DNA from 2 places in the Roseburia sp. genome. Region 1 is predicted to be linked to the other one. Evidence: a T-box and tRNA genes for the amino acid it is inferred to sense, from the RefSeq annotation. Region 1 holds a T-box; the other holds one or more tRNA genes.
The links. The T-box of region 1 lies ahead of tyrS (tyrosine--tRNA ligase). A T-box ahead of a tRNA ligase gene usually reads a tRNA of that ligase, here a tRNA-Tyr.
Positions count from the first base shown of each region.

Region 1 (10,285 bases):
AGACTTTAGACGAAACCCTTGGTTTAAAACAGTCAGATTATATTATGGCATATCAAACAACGCCACAGTCTGGTAAAGGATTTATTGTAATTGATATCAAAGCATCTGCTATTCAGGAATTTTTAGATAGCCTTGATATGGGAGAAGGTAGTATCATTGGTTTTGTTACTAAGTCAGGAAGGGAAATTATTTCCGAAAAACTTCCGGAAGGTCAGGAGAGTACCAGAGCGGATGGTGAGACAGTATTCTATGGACAGGATTTCTTTAATAATATTGAAGACCAGCAGACTACCAAAGAGGTCAGCATAAATGGAAAGAGCTACCTGTTCTTTTACAGCCGGATGGAGCGTACAAATGCTGCGGTATGTGCACTTGTACCAATGGAGATTGTCAATGGACAGGCAGATGAGATCCGCAATGTGACGATCGCAGTAGTAGTAATTGCATGTATTGTTGCAGTAATGATCGGTATTATCATCAGTACCGGAATACAGAAGAATATGATACGTATTTCCGGAAGACTTGAAGAGGTTGCAGAGGGAAATCTTACAACTAAGGTCAGCGTTAAAGGTCATGATGAATTTAACAATCTTGCAGTTGTTGCAAATAATATGATCAATAATAATAAAAAGCTGGTTCAGAAAGTAAGTGGAGCAACTGACACATTAGAGTCATCTGCGCAGGAAGTAAGACAGGCATCAGATGTTATGAAAGATTATTCTGCGAACATTATCCAGGCGATAGATGAGATTAATGATGGTATAACAAAGCAGTCTGAACATGCAGAAGAGTGTGTAAGAAAGACAGATACGCTTTCAGAGGAAATTCAAAATGTCAGCAGCATTGTAGGCCAGGTCGAGAAACTTGTCTCTGAGGCAGAAAGTATGATTAGTCATGGTATGGAGATGGTTCAGACGTTGGGTGAACGTGCAACAAAAACAACAGATGTAACCATAAAGGTAGAGACCAGTATTGAGGAGCTCAAAAAGGAATCTGAGATTATCAATGAGTTTGTGGAAACAATCACAGATATTTCTGAACAGACGAATCTGCTTTCTTTAAATGCTTCTATTGAAGCGGCGAGAGCAGGAGAGGCAGGAAGAGGATTTGCAGTGGTTGCTGAGGAGATCAGAAAGCTTGCAGATCATTCTGCAGAGGCAGCCGGAGAAATTCAGAACAATGTAACTCATATCAGTGACCAGACGGTAAACAGTGTAGAAAATGCAAAACAGGCACGAGACATGGTTGCACTTCAGACAGAAGCTGTACAGGAAGTTGTTGGAGTTTTTGATGACATGAATCAGTGTATGCAGAAGCTGTTTGATGGATTGAAAGAAATCGTATCCAGTACAGAGCAGGCGGATAAAGAGCGTGAAGATACTTTGGCTGCAGTAAAGAATATTTCGGATATTATTGCAGAAACAGCAGAGGGAACAAAACTGGTTCAGAGTGTTGCTGCAAAACTTCAGGAGAATGTAGATACCATGAATCAGACGGCTCAGTCACTGGGTGATAATATGAATGATCTGAAATCGGAGATTTCAGTATTTAAAACAGAATAAAAAAATTATGTTAAATGGGGAAAGTATAGAGTGCTTTCCCCATTTTTATGTCGTAAGCGGCGTACTAATCAGCAGCCGGCTTTTTTTATTTTCTTGCAACAAAACCTGCCTTTATTTAGACTATATATATGACAGAAAAATAAGTATCTAATGAAAATCCCATGGAGAAAATATTTATGGAAAATTATCTGAAGCTTGTGTGGCGGGCAAAACGCGGAGACGTGGATGCATTTGCCCAACTGTATGCCGGAATATACGAGGATATGTACCGCTTTGCATTGTATACGTTGCGAAATGCAAGTGATGCGGAGGATGCGGTAAGTGATGCCGTTACTGACGCGTTTGCATCAGTTAAAAAGCTGCGCAGTGAAGAAGCATTTAAGAGCTGGATATTTCGGATTTTATCCAATAAATGCAAGGATAAACTGCGTGAGTATGCGGGCAAAAATGAGACAGGGATTGAGGATACAGAGGAGATTGCGTGTGATTCCGGACCAGAGATGACAGAATGTATACAGATCAGGAAGCTATTTTTTGAACTTGCGGATGAAGAGCGCCTGATCATCAGCTTGCATCAGTTTGCAGGTTATACGAGCCGTGAGATTGCTGAAATATTACATATGAATGAAAATACCGTGCGTTCCAAAGAAAGCCGCGCTTTAAAAAAAATGGAACAGCAGTTGCAATGAATGGTTATCAGAGGTAAATGCAGTAGTGAAAATTTTTCATTACAGAATGGAGGTGCCTATGTCAGAAAAAGAAATCTTAGACAAAATAAAGAAATCTGCCGAACAGGAAGAAATTCCAGAGAGTATTGAACCGGAGCAGATCAAAAGAAAATTAAAGGAGAACCAGAAAAATAAGGTAAAACGAAGAAGCGGGATCACTTATTACGGGGCTGTCGCAGCGGCGGCACTTGTGCTAGTCGTAGGTGTGGCAGGAGGAATCCATGCAGTTACCGGGGGAGAAACAGGGTTTATGACGGCGCCGGTGGGTATAGAAAAAGCGGCATCCGGGCAAAAGTCAGATGAAGGATCAGAAGGCAGCAGCGAATTAAAAGATGGAGCGACTGCAGGCGTAGAGAAAAATGCACAAAAAAAAGATGCAGGATCTTTGTATACAGTCGCAAAAAATTATGGAGAGGTCTATGATGCAATTTGCTCTGGCAGTGGTCAAGAAAAGGAAGCAGACGGAATAGCGGTTGCGGAGGGAGAAAATTCAAGTTCCGGTGATGTTACAACATATATTATGGGCGACACGGCAGATACAGCAGGTGCAGTAGTAGATGGTGTGGAAGATATAGGCAGTACACAAATGATAAAAGGTGCCGGAGCACAGTCAGGGAAGGAAACCGCAGATGTGTCATCTGATACGGCAGAACAGCGGTATTCCGGGACAAATCTGCAGACGCAAGGCGTGGATGAGAGCGATTTTGTCAAAACAGATGGTTCTTATATTTACACGGTAAGCCACAATGAAATATTGATTACGGATATCCGGAAAAAAGCATTAAAACAGACCGGAAAAATACAGATTTCTGAAACTTCATCCGACCGTGTGCTTGAGATGTATGTGGATGGTGATATTTTAAGCGTGATTGTGGAAAGTGAAGATTCCGGACTGGAAATGCAGGCAGATGATACAGAAAATTATACGGAAGACTGTATTTATTATTTCAGGGATGGAACAAAAACGAGGGTGATCACTTATGATATCAGTAATCCCAAAAAGCCTGTAAAGACCGGGTGTGTGACGCAGGATGGAAGGTATCAGACATCAAGAAAGATCGGAAATATCATTTATCTTTTTACCAATAAAAGAATCAGTATGCCACAACAGACAAAAGAAGAAGCCGTTACGGAAGAAAATGTAAGTGGATGGATTCCGTTAGTCAATGATAAGGCGGTAGATGCAGAAGATATTTACGTGGACAATGGCGTTGGAGGAAGCAACAGTCTGCTGATATCCTCAGTAAATGTGAAAAATCCGGATCAGGTTGTGGATAATACCATGATTTTAAGTCAGTATGTGGATATCTATGTGAGTGAAAGTGCGCTTTATGTGTATCAGATAAAAGGTTCCTGGAATGATGCGGTAACACAGATTGCAAAATTTGGGCTTGCTGATGGGAAGATGGATGCTGATGGAGCAGTTTCAGTGAACGGGAGAGTTACAGATACATTTGCGATAAATGAACAGAGCGGAAAACTACGGGTTTTAACGACCAGCCAGGATTCAGTAAATGGAGAGGACACGAATAATCTTTATTTGTTTGATAAAAATCTGAGTCTTACAGGCAAGATAGAAGGCCTTGCACAGGGAGAGGAAATCTATGCTGCGCGTTATCTGGGGAATATGGCATATTTTGTTACCTATCGCAATACAGATCCGCTTTTTGCTGTAGATTTATCGGATGATAGAAATCCAAAGGTACTTGGAGAATTAAAGATCAGTGGATTTTCAGAGTATCTGCATTTCTGGGGCGATGATAAACTGATCGGGATTGGATATGAGACGGATGAAAAGACAGGAGAACATACAGGTATTAAGATCACAATGTTTGATATTTCAGATCCTGCAGATTTAAAAGAGGTGGAGAGCCTTGTTTTAAAGGATTATAATTACAGTGAGGCGCTCTACAATTATAAATGTGTACTTGCAGATGCGGACGAAAATCTGCTTGGATTTGCACTGCAGTCTTATGGTGATGGGGAGAGTGTTACGTATCTTTTACTTACATGGAATGGAGAAAAATTTGAAACTCTGCTGTCACAAAGTCTGACTGATAAGGCGGGAAATCCGGATCAGTCCAAAGCGGCAGATACATCAGCATATAGGGGAATTTATGCGGGAGATATGTTTTATATTGTAAGTACTGAAAAAATCATCTCTTACGACAGAACACAGGAATATTGTATGAAAAAAAGCATAGATTTTAAGTAGAATTTTAAGTAGAAAATTAAAATCGGTCTTGACGCAGAAGTTTTGTTCTGATAAAATCTTAACAGAACTTCTGCGAGAGATTGGAAGTTAAAAATAACAGAAGAGACAGCATCTGTTATAACATCATATGGCGCGGTAGCCAAGCGGTAAGGCTCCGGTCTGCAACACCGTCATCACCGGTTCGAATCCGGTCCGTGCCTCTTAAAACCTCGAAAATATCTATTTTCGAGGTTTTGTTTTTTTATTCTTGATAATAGAACGTTTATGGAGCATGCATTTTGTTATAGTAAAAGTAATTTATAGCAGAAAATATAAATGGAGAAGAAATTATGTTAACGGAAGTTTTTCATTTACACGAAAAAGGTTCACTTGCGGATGCAAGACTTTGTACTTATATACTGGACGATTCGGATTCCATTGCGATTGATAAGCGTCCTATGATGCTGATCTGTCCGGGTGGCGGTTATGAACACACGTCTGACAGGGAATCAGAGCCGCTTGCCATGCATTTTTTGAGTATAGGATATCATGTGGCGGTGCTGCGTTATTCGGTGGCACCGGCAGTTTATCCGACGGCACTTTTAGAGGCGGCCGCATCCATGAAGCTGATTCATGAGCATGCAAAAGAGTGGCATGTGGATACGGATAAGATCGTTGTCCAAGGGTCTTCCGCGGGCGGACACCTTGCAGCATGCCTTTCTATGTTCTGGCATACGAAGTGGCTGGCTGAGGCTGCCGGTGTGACGAATGAGATATTAAAACCTGCGGCAATGCTTTTAAATTATCCGGTTATCACATCCGGGGAATATGCACACCGTGGATCTTTTAAGCAGCTTCTCGGTGGCAATGAGACAGAAGAAATGTTAGAATTGCTTTCTCTTGAAAAACAGGTGACAGAGTATACACCGCCGGCATTTATCTGGCATACTTACACAGATCAGTCAGTCCCGGTGCAAAATTCTCTGCTTTTGATCGAGGCAATGAAAAAATATGAGATACCGGTGGAATTTCATATGTATCCGGTCGGGAAACATGGTCTCAGTACCTGCAGCAGGCTCACAGCAATGCGGGATGGTACAGGAATCCAGCAGGAGTGCGAGAGCTGGCTGCCGTTGGCAAAGAGGTGGCTGATCGCACTCCGGGATAAGTAAAAAATTATTTTACAATAATTTTTACAAATTTCTTTTTACCACGTTTTACCACGAGTCCGTCAGCACCGAAGGAATCTGCATTGTAAGTGGTCTGGATGTCTGTTATTTTTTCATCGGCAACTGAGACACCACCCTGCTGTACGGCACGTCTTGCGTCGGAGCGGGATGGAGCAAGTTCTGCTTTTACTAAAAGTGCAAGGATATCTAAGTCTCCATCTGCAAAGTCAGCAGCAGTCAGTTCTAAGGTTGGCATGTGGGCAGAATCGCCACCACCTGCGAATAAAGCGTGGGAAGCTTCTTTTGCCTTGTTTGCTTCCTCTTCACCGTGTACCAGTTTCGTCAGCTCAAATGCAAGAATTTCTTTTGCCTGGTTAAGCTGTGCGCCTTCCCAGCTTTCCATTGCATCGATTTCTTCTAATGGAAGGAATGTCAGCATACGGATGCATTTTAATACGTCTGCATCAGAAACGTTTCTCCAGTACTGGAAGAAGTCAAACGGAGAAGTCTTGTTCGGATCAAGCCATACAGCACCGGACTGTGTTTTTCCCATTTTTTTGCCTTCCGAATTAAGAAGGAGGTTGATGGTCATTGCGTAAGCGTCTTTTCCAAGTTTTCTGCGGATCAGTTCAGTACCGCCTAACATGTTGCTCCACTGGTCGTCACCGCCGAACTCCATGTTGCAGCCGTATTTCTGGTATAAGGTGTAGAAGTCGTAGCTCTGCATGATCATGTAGTTGAACTCTAAGAAACTTAAACCTTTTTCCATACGCTGTTTGTAGCACTCTGCGGTTAACATACGGTTAACGGAGAAATGAGCACCAACTTCACGCAGTACATCGATATAATTTAAGTCCATCAGCCAGTCTGCGTTGTTTACCATAAGTGCTTTTCCATCGGAAAAATCGATGAAACGGCTCATCTGTTTCTTGAAGCAGTCACAGTTGTGCTGGATTGTTTCCGGTGTCATCATCTGGCGCATGTCGGTACGGCCGGATGGATCTCCGATCATGGCGGTTCCGCCGCCGATTAAAGCGATCGGTTTGTTGCCTGCCATCTGGAGACGTTTCATTAAGCATAATGCCATAAAATGTCCTACATGAAGACTGTCTGCGGTTGGATCAAAGCCAATGTAAAAAGTAGCTTTTCCGTTGTTGATCAGATCTTTGATTTCTGCTTCGTCAGTTACCTGGGCGATCAGACCTCTGGCAACTAATTCATCGTACAATGTCATAATTGTAAATCCTCCTAAAATTAAATTGAATCGTTTATAACAATAGATCAGCTCTTTTAGAGCAATATTTCCTGTTACATAAAAAAATCCCCGTCCTAAAAAAGGACGAGGATAAAAACCCGTGTTACCACCTTTGTTCGCAGGCAATTCACATTGTCTGCCTTATCGAGTGTCCGACAACACTCAGGCGCTTGTAACGTGCGCCGCTACGTCACAGCCTACTATCGCATCTTTCAAAAATACGAATTTGGTGTGAAGCTCGGGGATGTATTCGAAATAAGTTTTCCGTGCACCTCTCATCAGCCGGTTGCTTTCTGTTCGTTCCGCTTATTTTTACTTCTTCCCGTCAACGCTGTTGTTCTGCTTCAATTAACGCCATTATACGCATGATAGATAAAATTTGTCAAGAAAATAATTTTTTAAAAGCTGCGACCTTTTTTATTTTCCATGCGTCTAATCTATGTAAAGGTTCAGTGGTCAGAATGTTTCCACTGGATGATACAAATAGCATGAAAAATTGTATACTCAGAGGTAAAGGCAGCATGGGATATGCAATGACATGCCATTCTATGAGCTCATAAGAAACGCTATTGTTCACACACTGTGTGAGCAGTATCAATTACAGCCCATTTGAAATGCATCTTCGATGCATGGGGCTGTAATCTGGCAAAATATAGTCTTTGGCGCACAGTTTGACAGCAAGTGTCAAACTTGCGAGTGAACAGTAACGAAGAAACAACAGAATATACAGAATATGTAAGCCGGCGGAAAGGAAAGTTATGAAAAAAGAAGAATTGGGAGAGCTGATCATCGCATCGGAAGATATGATGTATCATGTGGCGAAAACGCTGCTGTATCGGGATGCGGACTGTGCAGATGCAATCCAGGAAACGATCGTGAAAGCATTTTCCAAATTACACACGTTAAAATCAGATGCCTATGCGAAAACGTGGCTGACCAGGATACTGATCAATGAATGTTATACCGTGATAAGAAAGGAAAAGAAAGTGGTATCGTTAGAAGATTATCAGATGGAGGAACAGGCTGCGGAGACAAAGGATTACTCCGAATTATATGAAGCGATCAGCCATCTGTCAGAGGATGCGAGGCTTTCTGTCACACTGTATTATATGGAAGGGTACAGTGTGCGGGAAATAGCAGGAATTTTAGGCGTGACGGAAAGCACCATAAAAAACCGCCTGTCACGTGCAAGGGCGAGATTGAAAAACGAATTGGAACAGGAAAACAGTTACGGAATGGAGAGTTGAGTATGAATATTGAAAATATGGAGCAGGAATTTCCGAAAATGCCGCAGAGTATGCGGGATATGATAGAAAAAGAAGTAGAAAAACAGGTAAAAATAACACCTCAGAAAGGCTATTTTTCATTGAAAAAAGCGGTGGTGGCGTCACTGGCGGCGACATTTATTCTTGGAACAACGATTTTTGCAGGAACAAAATTATACCGTATGAGCAGCAGTCCTCAGGGAAATTACGGCAGGATGACAGCAATTGAAAAGACAGATGGGACAGAAAATACCGGAAAAACAGGTGCTCAGGCATCACAGCTTACTGCGCAGGATACGACACAAAATGTAGCACCGGTTGCAATGAAATTATCTTATCTGCCGGATGGAATGAAAGAGACAGAAGAAGGAAAATACAGCTATGAACAGACACCCGGACAGGGGGGAATCTCCATTGTATTTTATCAGATGGATACAGGGGATGAATCTTTTGGGATGCAGGATGATTATGTGACGGAAAGTGAAAATATCCAGGTTGGAAATCATGATGGTGTCTATATAAAAAAGCAAAATACATCTGATCAGGATAAAGCATTTGATCAGATGATCTATGTGGCTTATCCGGAGTATCATTATGTAATGCAGATGTATATCGGTCATGATGTGACAAAAGAGGAAGCCTGCAAGGTGGCAGAGGGGATTGTTTTAGCATCTGCAGAGGAACTTTCGGATGGCACGGTCATTCATCCATATAACTGGAGTGATTATAAGGCGACTGTGGCAGAGGATATGAAAGAGGATTCCGAAGATGGGGAGTTAAAAACAACTGCAACTGCAGATGAAATGAAAAATCTGCATAAGATTGGAGAAGAATTTGCAGTGCAGGGAGAAACTGGCAGAGAAGCTAAGAATCTGTGGATCAAAGTAACAGATGTGAAAGTAACGGATGATACCGGAATCCTTGATCCGGCTTTTGTGGACAGGGATATGATTGGCACAGATGAAAATGGAAAACTGATACCGGATACGGTTTCTTATATCAAATCCGGAGATGGAGTGAATACACTTGATGAGGTTATAAGCAGCAGGGAGGTACCGAAGAAATTAGTATATGTTACGTTAGAATACAGCAATACCGGGGATACAGAGATGAAAGACATTTTATTTTTTAATTCTGTCATGAAAATCAAAGAAGAGAACGGAATTTATGAAATCTGCGGTGCAGAGCAGCCGAAAGAGGGAGAAACATGGGATACGGTCAGCTCTGACAGCAGCAGTTTAGAATATGGTGAGGAGATGAGATATTTTGATGTGACCGGCGGAGAGCGGGGAAATAATTATTTTGACAGTATCAAAGCGGGGGAGACAAAAACGTTACATGTCGGATTTGTTGTGGATGAAGATGTGCTTCCGTATCTTTATTTAAATACCAGTACGTCAGGCTGTGGTTATGAATTTATGGAACAGGATTTAGAGCAGGGACTTGTGGATATCCGGCAGTAAAAAGAGAATATAAAGAAATGACCGAAATCGGACAGAATACCCCGAAAGCAGACAGATCCAATAACTGGAAGCTGCTTTCGGGGTATTTTTATTGGAAAATAAAGAGTTTATCTTGTGTATGAGGTATCAAAATCTTATTGACAATCTATATATACTGCCGTATAATTACCAATGGTAATTACCAAGAGTAATTATATAGAGCAGAACAGAAAAAGGAAGTGAAAGAATGACAGCAGAAAAGATAAAAAGAATGTTAGATGCCTGTTATCTTGCAAAAAGAATCCGGGAACTGCTCCCGGAACTGCCAGAAGGAGTAACACCGGCATATATTCAGTATATGGATGTGATCCACAGTCAGCAGGAGAGTAAGGAAAGAGTAAAAGTATCAGATATCAGTGATACCTTAAAGCTGCCAAGACCGGGGGTTACAAGAACGGTCAAGGAGATGGAAAAAAAGGGTTATCTCACCAAATATGCATCGGAGGAAGATGGGAGAATCACATATGTTGCGATTACAGAAAAAGGTGAAGAATTGTGGGATAAGTACGATAAAAATTATTACAGCCGGCTTTTAAAATATATGGATCATATTTCCGAAGAAGAAGCAGACTGTATGATTCAGACTATTGAAAAATTTTATGAAGTCATG
Region 1 covers NZ_JBGLEJ010000004.1:1,463,334-1,473,618, forward strand. The annotation lists gene ACDD58_RS10415 (methyl-accepting chemotaxis protein) at 1-1,562, shown strand, start outside; gene ACDD58_RS10420 (RNA polymerase sigma factor) at 1,739-2,251, shown strand; gene ACDD58_RS10425 (beta-propeller domain-containing protein) at 2,310-4,505, shown strand; tRNA gene ACDD58_RS10430 (tRNA-Cys) at 4,635-4,705, shown strand; gene ACDD58_RS10435 (alpha/beta hydrolase) at 4,835-5,656, shown strand; gene tyrS (tyrosine--tRNA ligase) at 5,661-6,887, opposite strand; T-box leader at 6,986-7,246, opposite strand; gene ACDD58_RS10445 (RNA polymerase sigma factor) at 7,667-8,155, shown strand; gene ACDD58_RS10450 (DUF4367 domain-containing protein) at 8,158-9,636, shown strand; gene ACDD58_RS10455 (MarR family winged helix-turn-helix transcriptional regulator) at 9,863-10,285, shown strand, end outside.

Region 2 (10,285 bases), 140 kb from region 1:
AGCGGAAACATCGCCTGCCTGTGTCTCGATGATCGGCAGTGCGGTAATGGAACCTCCGCCTAACTCGTCGTTTAACTTACTGGAACGCTCTAATAATCTTGAATGTAAATAGAATACGTCTCCCGGATATGCCTCTCGTCCCGGTGAACGCTCTAAGAGCAATGACAGCGCACGGTATGCCACTGCATGTTTGGAGAGATCATCATATACGATCAGGACATCTTTTCCTTTGTACATGAAGTACTCTGCAAGTGCTGTTCCTGCATACGGAGCGATGTACTGTAAGGATGCAGATTCACTCGCTGTCGAGGAAAGCACGATGGAATAATCCATGGCACCGTTCTTTGTCAGTGTATTCACTAATTTTGCAACCGTAGATGCCTTCTGACCGATTGCAACGTAAATGCAGACAACATCTTTGCCTTTCTGGTTTAAGATGGTATCTACTGCGATCGATGTTTTACCGGTCTGACGGTCACCGATGATCAGCTCACGCTGTCCACGTCCGATTGGGAACATGGAGTCGATCGCAAGGATACCTGTTTCCATTGGCTGTTTTACGGACTGTCTGTCTACGATACCCGGTGCTTCCTGCTCGATGGCACGGTAATCATCTGCTTTGATCTCACCTTTTCCATCGATCGGGGCTCCAAGGGCATTGATAATTCTTCCAAGGTAAGCATCACCTACCGGAATACCTGCTTTTTTCTTAGTTCTGGTTACTTTCGTTCCCTCTTTGATCTCTGTGTCTTTACCAAAAATAATACAGCCTACCTGATCACGTTTGATATCCTGTACCATTCCGCGGACACCGTTCTCAAAGATAACGATCTCACCATACATCGCATGCTCAATCCCATAAATCGTTGCAATACCATCACCGACCCAGATGACAGTTCCGACTTCCTGGTCTTTGCTTACCATGTCATAGTTCTCTATCTCTGTTTTCAGGATAGATATAATCTCTTCTGAACTGATAGAACCCACGTTATCACCTCCACGCTAATCTTCTCTCTAACCGATTTAAGCGCCCTTTCATGCTGTAATCTTCTTCTATATCTCCTACCCGCAGAACAAATCCACCGATCAGTTCCGGTTTCTTTTCCAATGCAAGTGCAACCTTTTCTTTCTGATATTTATTCGCAAGATATGCCTTCATCTGTGCCACTTCATCTTCTGTCGGCTCTAAGACATACTCTAACGTTGCCTGAAGGATACCTTTTTTTTCTGCTTCCACTGCATCATATGCGGCAAAAATTTCCTCAAGGAGATCCGCCTCACCATAGTCGCAGACCACCTTCAGAAAATTTTTCATTGTGTCCGGAAAAATCCGGTCGATCAGTTTATGTTTTTCCTGTTTTGACACAACCGGACTTTTCAAACTCTTCGGCAGATCCTGAGTCAGAGAAAGAATCTTTTTTGTCTCATCAACAGCTTCTCTTTTCACACCAAGCTCTAAGAGAACTGTTGCATAATTATTTGCTGTCTGCGTCATTCACACCACCTGCTTTTGCCAAAAACTGTTGATACAGTAACCGGTTATTTTCGTTTGTACTTGCTTCACCAAGTACTTTTCCTGCTGCTGCCACCGCAAGGACTGCAATCTGTGACTGAAGATCCTGCACAGTTTTGTCGCGTTCAAGCTCTACTGTCTTATGGGCATTCTCGATGATCTTTTCCGCTTCTGCATCTGCTGCATTGATACGGTTTTCATACTCTGCCTGAGCACTCTTACGTGTCTTTTCAAGCAGTTCTGCAGATTCCTCATGCGCCTGTGCAAGCATTCCCTCATACTGTTTCTTTAAGTCTCCCGCTTCTGTCTTTAAATTATTTGCATCCGCGATCTGACCTTCAATCATCTGCTTGCGCTGCTCCATAACATTTGTGACAGGACCGATCAAAAACTTGCGAAGTCCCAGATACAAAACGATCAGGTTAATGATGGTAAAGACGACGTTCCAATCTATTCTTAATAATTGCATTCTCTACCAGACCCTTTCCTTAACCTAAGAATAAGATGATTAAAATTGCAACAACCATACCGAAAATTGCAGTACCTTCGGCAAGTGCACAACCAAGTAATAATGCTTTTGTGATCTTTCCGTCTGCTTCCGGCTGTCTTGCGATAGCGTCTGTTGCCTTAGATGTTGCAAGACCGATACCGATACCTGCTCCAATACCTGTTAATGCTGCGATTCCTGCTCCAATAGCGATTAATGATGTCATGATAAAATTCTCCTTTTTCGTTTTTAATTTTGCTTTAACTTCTACTCGATGCTTTCCTTAATAAATAAGGATGTTAAAAATACAAATACATATGCCTGAATAAATCCGTCAAACAAGTCAAAATACAGACTGAGCGGAACCGGCACGAAAAGCGGTGCCACGATCTTGATCAGCTCCATAATGACAAATGCTCCTAAAATGTTACCAAAAAGACGCATACACAATGATAATGGACGAATAAAAATCTCCAATATATTCATTGGCAGCATAAGTGGTATCGGTTCGGCGAAACTCTTCAGAAAACCTTTCATTCCTTTCGCATGTACTCCCGAATATTCGATCAGTACAATACTCATCAATGCAAGCGCACCGGTAACACCGACATCCTTTGTCGGGGATTTCAGTCCGAACAGTCCGATCATATTCGCGATTGCAATATAAATTCCTACTGTCATTAAATAAGGAATATAACGTTTTCCTTCCTCTCCAAGTAAATCGTAAAAGAAGTTATGCAATCCGCCAATAACTGTCTCCACTGCTAACTGACGTTTTCCTACGTTCTCTACACGCAGATTTCTTCCTAAGAAAAATGCCGCTATCAAAAGAACTGCCATAATAACCCATGTTACTACTACCGATTCGGCAACCGGAATACCTCCAAATACCGGAATCGTAAAAGCAGTTTCACAGTTCAGCTCTTCCATCAGCGCTTTCGATAATTCCTCCGTATTCTCACTTCCCTTCGTTCCTACACTTCGCTGTATTTTATTTAAAATTTTTCCACTTGTCAATTTTTTGTCATAGTGAAAATCATGGAGCCCATTTTGGTAATTTTATACAATTTTATTTTCTGTTTTTTGTGTGTTTTTTTATGTTTTGGGAATTGAATATTTCATTTGTTTATAATTATTTTATTTTTACCCTGAATTGAATCCAAAATATAGTCCAAAATACCAAAAAAAGTCTACATTTCTTTTTTCGTATCTTTTACGGTTCCTTAATAAAATGCATTTCACACTTTTTTCAAAAATTTACCACAATTCCATCATGAACTTCGATTACTATAAATAATGTCAAAAGGAAATAAACCTTTTTCACATAAAACATTTTCTTTTTTTCATAACTAAAGCCAGTAAAACATCCCCCGTTTTACTGGCTCCTCCTTTCAAGTAAATACATACGATTCATCTGTGCATATTCCTCATAAATTATTTCTTCATAACGAATAATTGAATATTTTTTCTGAAAAATACTGATCCACATTTCATTGGTATTATTCCATAGAATCATGCCATCATCTAATAGATTATCACCAATCTTTTTTATACCATATTCTTCTATCTGTTCATCCGTAATATACGGATTTAGCTTCACAAGAAGTTTTCCACCCTTTTTCAAAATTTATTGGAGCCAATATATCTTCTGTCAAAAAATACTGATTCCACATTTCTAAACTTTTGTCATATTTATTCATTTTCCCCATATCCTCTCACAATGCTTCTCCCATCAATAAAACATCAGGGATTCAGAAATCACAGACTTTCCCTTGCTGTTTCTAAATAAAAGAAAAATGCCACTCTTATGAGTGACATTTCTTTTTTACTAATGAGACATCGGGGATTCGAACCCCGGACAACTTGATTAAAAGTCAAGTGCTCTACCAACTGAGCTAATATCCCATATTTTTTTGAATGCCCAGTTCCGGAATCGAACCAGAGACACGAGGATTTTCAGTCCTCTGCTCTACCAACTGAGCTAACTGGGCAAATACGATATTTAAATCCGAGTTGCGGGAATAGGATTTGAACCTATGACCTTCGGGTTATGAGCCCGACGAGCTTCCAGACTGCTCCATCCCGCGATAATAATTATTCTCTTCAAAAAGAGAATGGGCAGAGGTGGATTCGAACCACCGAAGCAAATTGCAGCAGATTTACAGTCTGTCCCCTTTGGCCACTCGGGAATCTGCCCATTTAAAACGTTCAATATGAAATTGACTCATTTTAATTCTCAAAATAAATTGAGAAAAGCCGATGATCGGACTCGAACCGATAACCTGCTGATTACAAATCAGCTGCTCTGCCAATTGAGCCACATCGGCATATCTAAAAATTTTATAAATGGGACCTATAGGGCTCGAACCTATGACCCTCTGCTTGTAAGGCAGATGCTCTCCCAGCTGAGCTAAGATCCCATATTTAAACGACCCAAGCGGGACTCGAACCCGCGACCTCCGCCGTGACAGGGCGGCGCTCTAACCAACTGAGCCATTAGGCCATTGAAGTTAGTACCTTCAAAACTTCATACAGATCTTCGATTCTATTTGGTCAAGCCCTCGATCGATTAGTAACAGTCAGCTCCACACGTTACCGTGCTTCCACCTCTGCCCTATCTACCTTGTACTCTTCAAGGGATCTTACTCACTTTTGTGAGGGATATCTCATCTTGAGGGGGGCTTCACGCTTAGATGCCTTCAGCGTTTATCCCTTCCGGACTTGGCTACTCTGCCATGCCGTTGGTCGACAGCAGATACACCAGTGGTCCGTCCATCCCGGTCCTCTCGTACTAAGGACAGCTCCTCTCAAATATCCTCCGCCCGCGCCGGATAGGGACCGAACTGTCTCACGACGTTCTGAACCCAGCTCGCGTACCGCTTTAATGGGCGAACAGCCCAACCCTTGGGACCTGCTACAGCCCCAGGATGCGATGAGCCGACATCGAGGTGCCAAACCACTCCGTCGATGTGAACTCTTGGGAGTGATAAGCCTGTTATCCCCAGGGTAGCTTTTATCCGTTGAGCGATGGCAATCCCACTTTATGCCACCGGATCACTAAGTCCTACTTTCGTACCTGCTCCACCCGTCGGTGTCGCAGTCAAGCTCCCTTCTGCCTTTGCACTCTTCAAATGGTTTCCGACCATTCTGAGGGAACCTTTGAGCGCCTCCGATACCCTTTCGGAGGCGACCGCCCCAGTCAAACTCCCCGCCTGGCATTGTCCCACCGCTGGATCACAGCGGCTGGTTAGAAACCCAATACTGCAGGGGTGGTATCCCAACAGCGACTCCCTTGAAACTGGCGTCCCAAGTTCTCAGTCTCCCACCTATCCTGTACGTGCAGTACCGAATCCCAGTACCAAACTGGAGTAAAGCTCCATGGGGTCTTTCCGTCCTGGCGCGGGTAACCAGCATCTTCACTGGTACTTCAATTTCACCGGATGCATTGTCGAGACAGTGCTCAAATCATTACGCCTTTCGTGCGGGTCGGAACTTACCCGACAAGGAATTTCGCTACCTTAGGACCGTTATAGTTACGGCCGCCGTTTACTGGGGCTTAAATTCAAAGCTTCATCTTGCGACTAACCTCTCCTCTTAACCTTCCAGCACCGGGCAGGCGTCAGCCCATATACTTCACCTTACGGTTTCGCATAGACCTGTGTTTTTGCTAAACAGTTGCTTGAGCCTATTCTCTGCGGCCCACCCTGAAGTGGGCACCCCTTCTCCCGAAGTTACGGGGTCATTTTGCCGAGTTCCTTAACAATGCTTCTTCCGTCGGCCTTAGGATTCTCTCCTCATCCACCTGTGTCGGTTTACGGTACGGGCACATATAAAACAATAGCGGCTTTTCTCGGCACATGGCTCACACACTTCGCTACTTTTATTTCGCTGCACATCACGTCTTTGGCTTATCAGGCGGATTTGCCAGCCTGACACCTCTTCCGCTTGTACCGGTATTTCCATTCCCGGCTTATGCTTTCCACATGCGTCCCCACAGTTCTGTTTATATGTGGTACAGGAATCTAAACCTGTTGTCCATCGGATACGTCTTTCGACCTCTCCTTAGGCCCCGACTTACCCAGAGCAGATCAGCTTTACTCTGGAAACCTTAGATATTCGGCCGGAAGGATTCCCACCTTCCTCTCGCTACTCATTCCGGCATTCTCTCTTCTTATCCCTCCACTGCTCCTTCCGGTACAGCTTCGTCGGTCTTAAGAATGCTCCTCTACCAATCACTATGTGATTCCTAAGCTTCGGTGTCGTGTTTCAGCCCCGGACATTTTCGGCGCAGGACCTCTCGACCAGTGAGCTGTTACGCACTCTTTGAATGTATGGCTGCTTCTGAGCCAACATCCTGGTTGTCTTTGAAATCCCACATCCTTTTCCACTTAACACGCACTTTGGGACCTTAGCTGTAGGTCTGGGCTCTTTCCCTTTTGACCACCCAACTTATCTCGTGCAGTCTGACTCCCATTCATCATCTACATGGCATTCGGAGTTTGATATTCTTTGGTAAGCTTTGACGCCCCCGCGGAAATTCAGTGCTCTACCTCCATAAGACTAAAATGAGGCTAGCCCTAAAGCTATTTCGAGGAGAACCAGCTATCTCCGGGTTCGATTGGAATTTCTCCCCTACCCACACCTCATCGCCACCCTTTTCAACGGATGTGCGTTCGGTCCTCCATTGCCTTTTACGGCAACTTCAACCTGGACATGGGTAGATCACCCGGTTTCGGGTCTACGCGTGCTGACTGAACGCCCTGTTCAGACTCGATTTCTCTTCGGCTCCACACCTTAAGTGCTTAACCTTGCCGGCACGCGTAACTCGCCGGACCGTTCTACAAAAAGTACGCGGTTCATCATATAAAGATGTTCCACAGCTTGTAAACACAGGGTTTCAGGTTCTCTTTCACTCCCCTCCCGGGGTCCTTTTCACCTTTCCTTCACAGTACTATGCGCTATCGGTCACTAAGGAGTATTTAGGCTTACGGGGTGGTCCCCGCTCATTCCATCAAGGTTTCTCGTGTCTCGATGTACTCTGGATACCGCCATGTCATCTTTCCTTTCGCTTACGGGGCTTTCACCCTCTCTGGCAGGCTTTCCCAAAACCTTTCTGCTAGGATTAACGAATCAATTATGCGGTCCGAACCCCACGGTGCACGCACCATGGTTTGGCCTCTTTCCATTTCGCTCGCCGCTACTTTGGAAATCGATTTTTCTTTCTCTTCCTCCGGCTACTTAGATGTTTCAGTTCACCGGGTTCCCTTCCATACGTTATGGATTGGCGTATGGATGACTGGAGTTCGTCCAGCCGGGTTTCCCCATTCAGATATCTGCGGCTCAATGGATATTTGCTCCTCCCCGCAGCTTTTCGCAGCTTATCACGTCTTTCTTCGGCTCTTAGTGCCAAGGCATCCACCCTGCGCTCTTTCTTGCTTGACCTCTTATTAGCTGTATTTCATAGCGTTGAAATACAGGGTCTTGCGTTTTTAAAACGCGTTTGGTAAATTTCTTTACCGTTTTGTTATTGGTTTGCAAACTTTCGTTTTTAACTATGTTTACTATTCTCGGATGTCTTGATAAAAAATCTTTTATCAATCTCTGTATGAAGTTTTCAAGGTACTATAGTCTCTGCTTCGCAGAGCCATTAGCATTTCGCGCAATAGCGCTCATGCGTTAGAAGTTTCTTCGAAACTTCTGCGTCAATTTACACTTTCAAAGAAAATGTTTCATGACTTTGACTGATGTTTATCAGTCATTAGAAAACTCAATCACTTGAACTCTCTAATCACTGGTAAAACCAGTTATCTAAACAACGCTTCCCCGTTGAATTAGGTTAGCATCTTTCCGATGCCCGTTTTATCTATAATAAGATATCTCTATCTTATGTTTATTTTTAATCTGGCAGCCACCTGCTTTCCCATACCGTCTCCAGTATAGTATCATCGGCCGTCTGGGTCTTAACCATCGTGTTCGGGATGTGGACGGGTGTTTCCCCCAGACGCATCGCCACCAGAATAGTCTTTACTTCGTAAAGCCATTGGAAGTTGCTCCGCAACTTCTGTTTGATCGAAGTCTTTCAATCAAACGTTATTAAGTTTTTCTTAATAACTCAACAGTGAAATAATCTCTACTTGATTTCCTTAGAAAGGAGGTGATCCAGCCGCACCTTCCGATACGGCTACCTTGTTACGACTTCACCCCAGTTATCGATCCTGCCTTCGGCAGCTCCCTCCTTGCGGTTGGGTCACTGACTTCGGGCATTACCAACTCCCATGGTGTGACGGGCGGTGTGTACAAGACCCGGGAACGTATTCACCGCGACATTCTGATTCGCGATTACTAGCGATTCCAGCTTCGTGCAGTCGAGTTGCAGACTGCAGTCCGAACTGAGACGTTATTTTTGAGATTTGCTCCCCCTCGCAGGCTCGCTTCCCTTTGTTTACGCCATTGTAGCACGTGTGTAGCCCAAGTCATAAGGGGCATGATGATTTGACGTCATCCCCACCTTCCTCCAGGTTATCCCTGGCAGTCTCCCTAGAGTGCCCAGCCGAACTGCTGGCTACTAAGAATAAGGGTTGCGCTCGTTGCGGGACTTAACCCAACATCTCACGACACGAGCTGACGACAACCATGCACCACCTGTCACCATTGCTCCGAAGAGATAGTACATTACATACTAGGTCAATGGGATGTCAAGACTTGGTAAGGTTCTTCGCGTTGCTTCGAATTAAACCACATGCTCCACCGCTTGTGCGGGTCCCCGTCAATTCCTTTGAGTTTCATTCTTGCGAACGTACTCCCCAGGTGGAATACTTATTGCGTTTGCTGCGGCACCGAAGAGCAATGCTCCCCGACACCTAGTATTCATCGTTTACGGCGTGGACTACCAGGGTATCTAATCCTGTTTGCTCCCCACGCTTTCGAGCCTCAGCGTCAGTAATCGTCCAGTAAGCCGCCTTCGCCACTGGTGTTCCTCCTAATATCTACGCATTTCACCGCTACACTAGGAATTCCACTTACCCCTCCGACACTCTAGTCCGACAGTTTCCAATGCAGTACCGGGGTTGAGCCCCGGGCTTTCACATCAGACTTGCCGTACCGCCTGCGCTCCCTTTACACCCAGTAAATCCGGATAACGCTTGCACCATACGTATTACCGCGGCTGCTGGCACGTATTTAGCCGGTGCTTCTTAGTCAGGTACCGTCATTTCTTCTTCCCTGCTGATAGAGCTTTACATACCGAAATACTTCTTCGCTCACGCGGCGTCGCTGCATCAGGGTTTCCCCCATTGTGCAATATTCCCCACTGCTGCCTCCCGTAGGAGTTTGGGCCGTGTCTCAGTCCCAATGTGGCCGGTCACCCTCTCAGGTCGGCTACTGATCGTCGCTTTGGTAGGCCGTTACCCCACCAACTGGCTAATCAGACGCGGGTCCATCTCATACCACCGGAGTTTTTCGCACTGCATCATGCGATGCTGTGCGCTTATGCGGTATTAGCAGTCGTTTCCAACTGTTATCCCCCTGTATGAGGCAGGTTACCCACGCGTTACTCACCCGTCCGCCACTCAGTCACAAAACAATCACTCCGAAGAGATCAAGTAGAGTGCTTCGTTCGACTTGCATGTGTTAAGCACGCCGCCAGCGTTCATCCTGAGCCAGGATCAAACTCTCATGTTTAAAAGTTTTCATCCTGCCAGTCAAATCTGGCTTCCAATAAACCGGATAAATCTCCGATTTATCCCGCTCAATTTTATTGAGCGTATTTACTGTTTTAAGGTTGTTTCTTTACAGAAACGTTCGTGTGTTGTTATTCACAACACCCTGAAATTCATTGAATCTTTCAAGGTTATTTCACTGTTCAGTTATCAAGGTTCTTTGTTTTGTTGTCGTTCTTGGCGACAGCTTGTTTATTATATCTTATCAAGACTGGTTTGTCAAGAACTTTTTTCATTTTTTGAAAGATTTTCTTTCAATCGGTTTTGTCCGATTTGTTATCTCAAACGCGACAACTCTGATATCTTATCATGTGTTGTTCTGTTTGTCAAGAACTTTTTTTATTTTCCAAAAGATAAGCAATCAAGTATCTTTTTTCGCCGCTGTAAAAGCACTTGTCTTTCGCAGTGGACTTTTATACTACCATTATTGTTTTGATATGTCAACACTTTTTTTACTAACTTTTTACAAACTATAGAAAATTCATAACAATCGTCAGAATAGCGTTGTTTTCATATAAATACTTTAACAGGTTGCTCTGATATATATATGTAACGAGCATACCACCC
Region 2 covers NZ_JBGLEJ010000004.1:1,606,824-1,617,108, reverse strand. The annotation lists gene atpA (F0F1 ATP synthase subunit alpha) at 1-987, opposite strand, end outside; gene atpH (ATP synthase F1 subunit delta) at 992-1,495, opposite strand; gene atpF (F0F1 ATP synthase subunit B) at 1,476-1,982, opposite strand; gene atpE (ATP synthase F0 subunit C) at 2,002-2,226, opposite strand; gene ACDD58_RS11120 (F0F1 ATP synthase subunit A) at 2,268-2,930, opposite strand; gene ACDD58_RS11115 (hypothetical protein) at 3,376-3,600, opposite strand; tRNA gene ACDD58_RS11110 (tRNA-Lys) at 3,833-3,905, opposite strand; tRNA gene ACDD58_RS11105 (tRNA-Phe) at 3,919-3,991, opposite strand; tRNA gene ACDD58_RS11100 (tRNA-Met) at 4,014-4,087, opposite strand; tRNA gene ACDD58_RS11095 (tRNA-Tyr) at 4,116-4,197, opposite strand; tRNA gene ACDD58_RS11090 (tRNA-Thr) at 4,255-4,327, opposite strand; tRNA gene ACDD58_RS11085 (tRNA-Val) at 4,348-4,420, opposite strand; tRNA gene ACDD58_RS11080 (tRNA-Asp) at 4,430-4,503, opposite strand; rRNA gene ACDD58_RS11075 (23S ribosomal RNA) at 4,550-7,442, opposite strand; rRNA gene rrf (5S ribosomal RNA) at 7,900-8,017, opposite strand; rRNA gene ACDD58_RS11065 (16S ribosomal RNA) at 8,148-9,680, opposite strand; gene ACDD58_RS11060 (CvpA family protein) at 10,189-10,285, opposite strand, start outside.
Region 2: it has a tRNA-Tyr gene. The T-box ahead of tyrS (tyrosine--tRNA ligase) is inferred to sense a tRNA for this amino acid. The anticodon was not compared.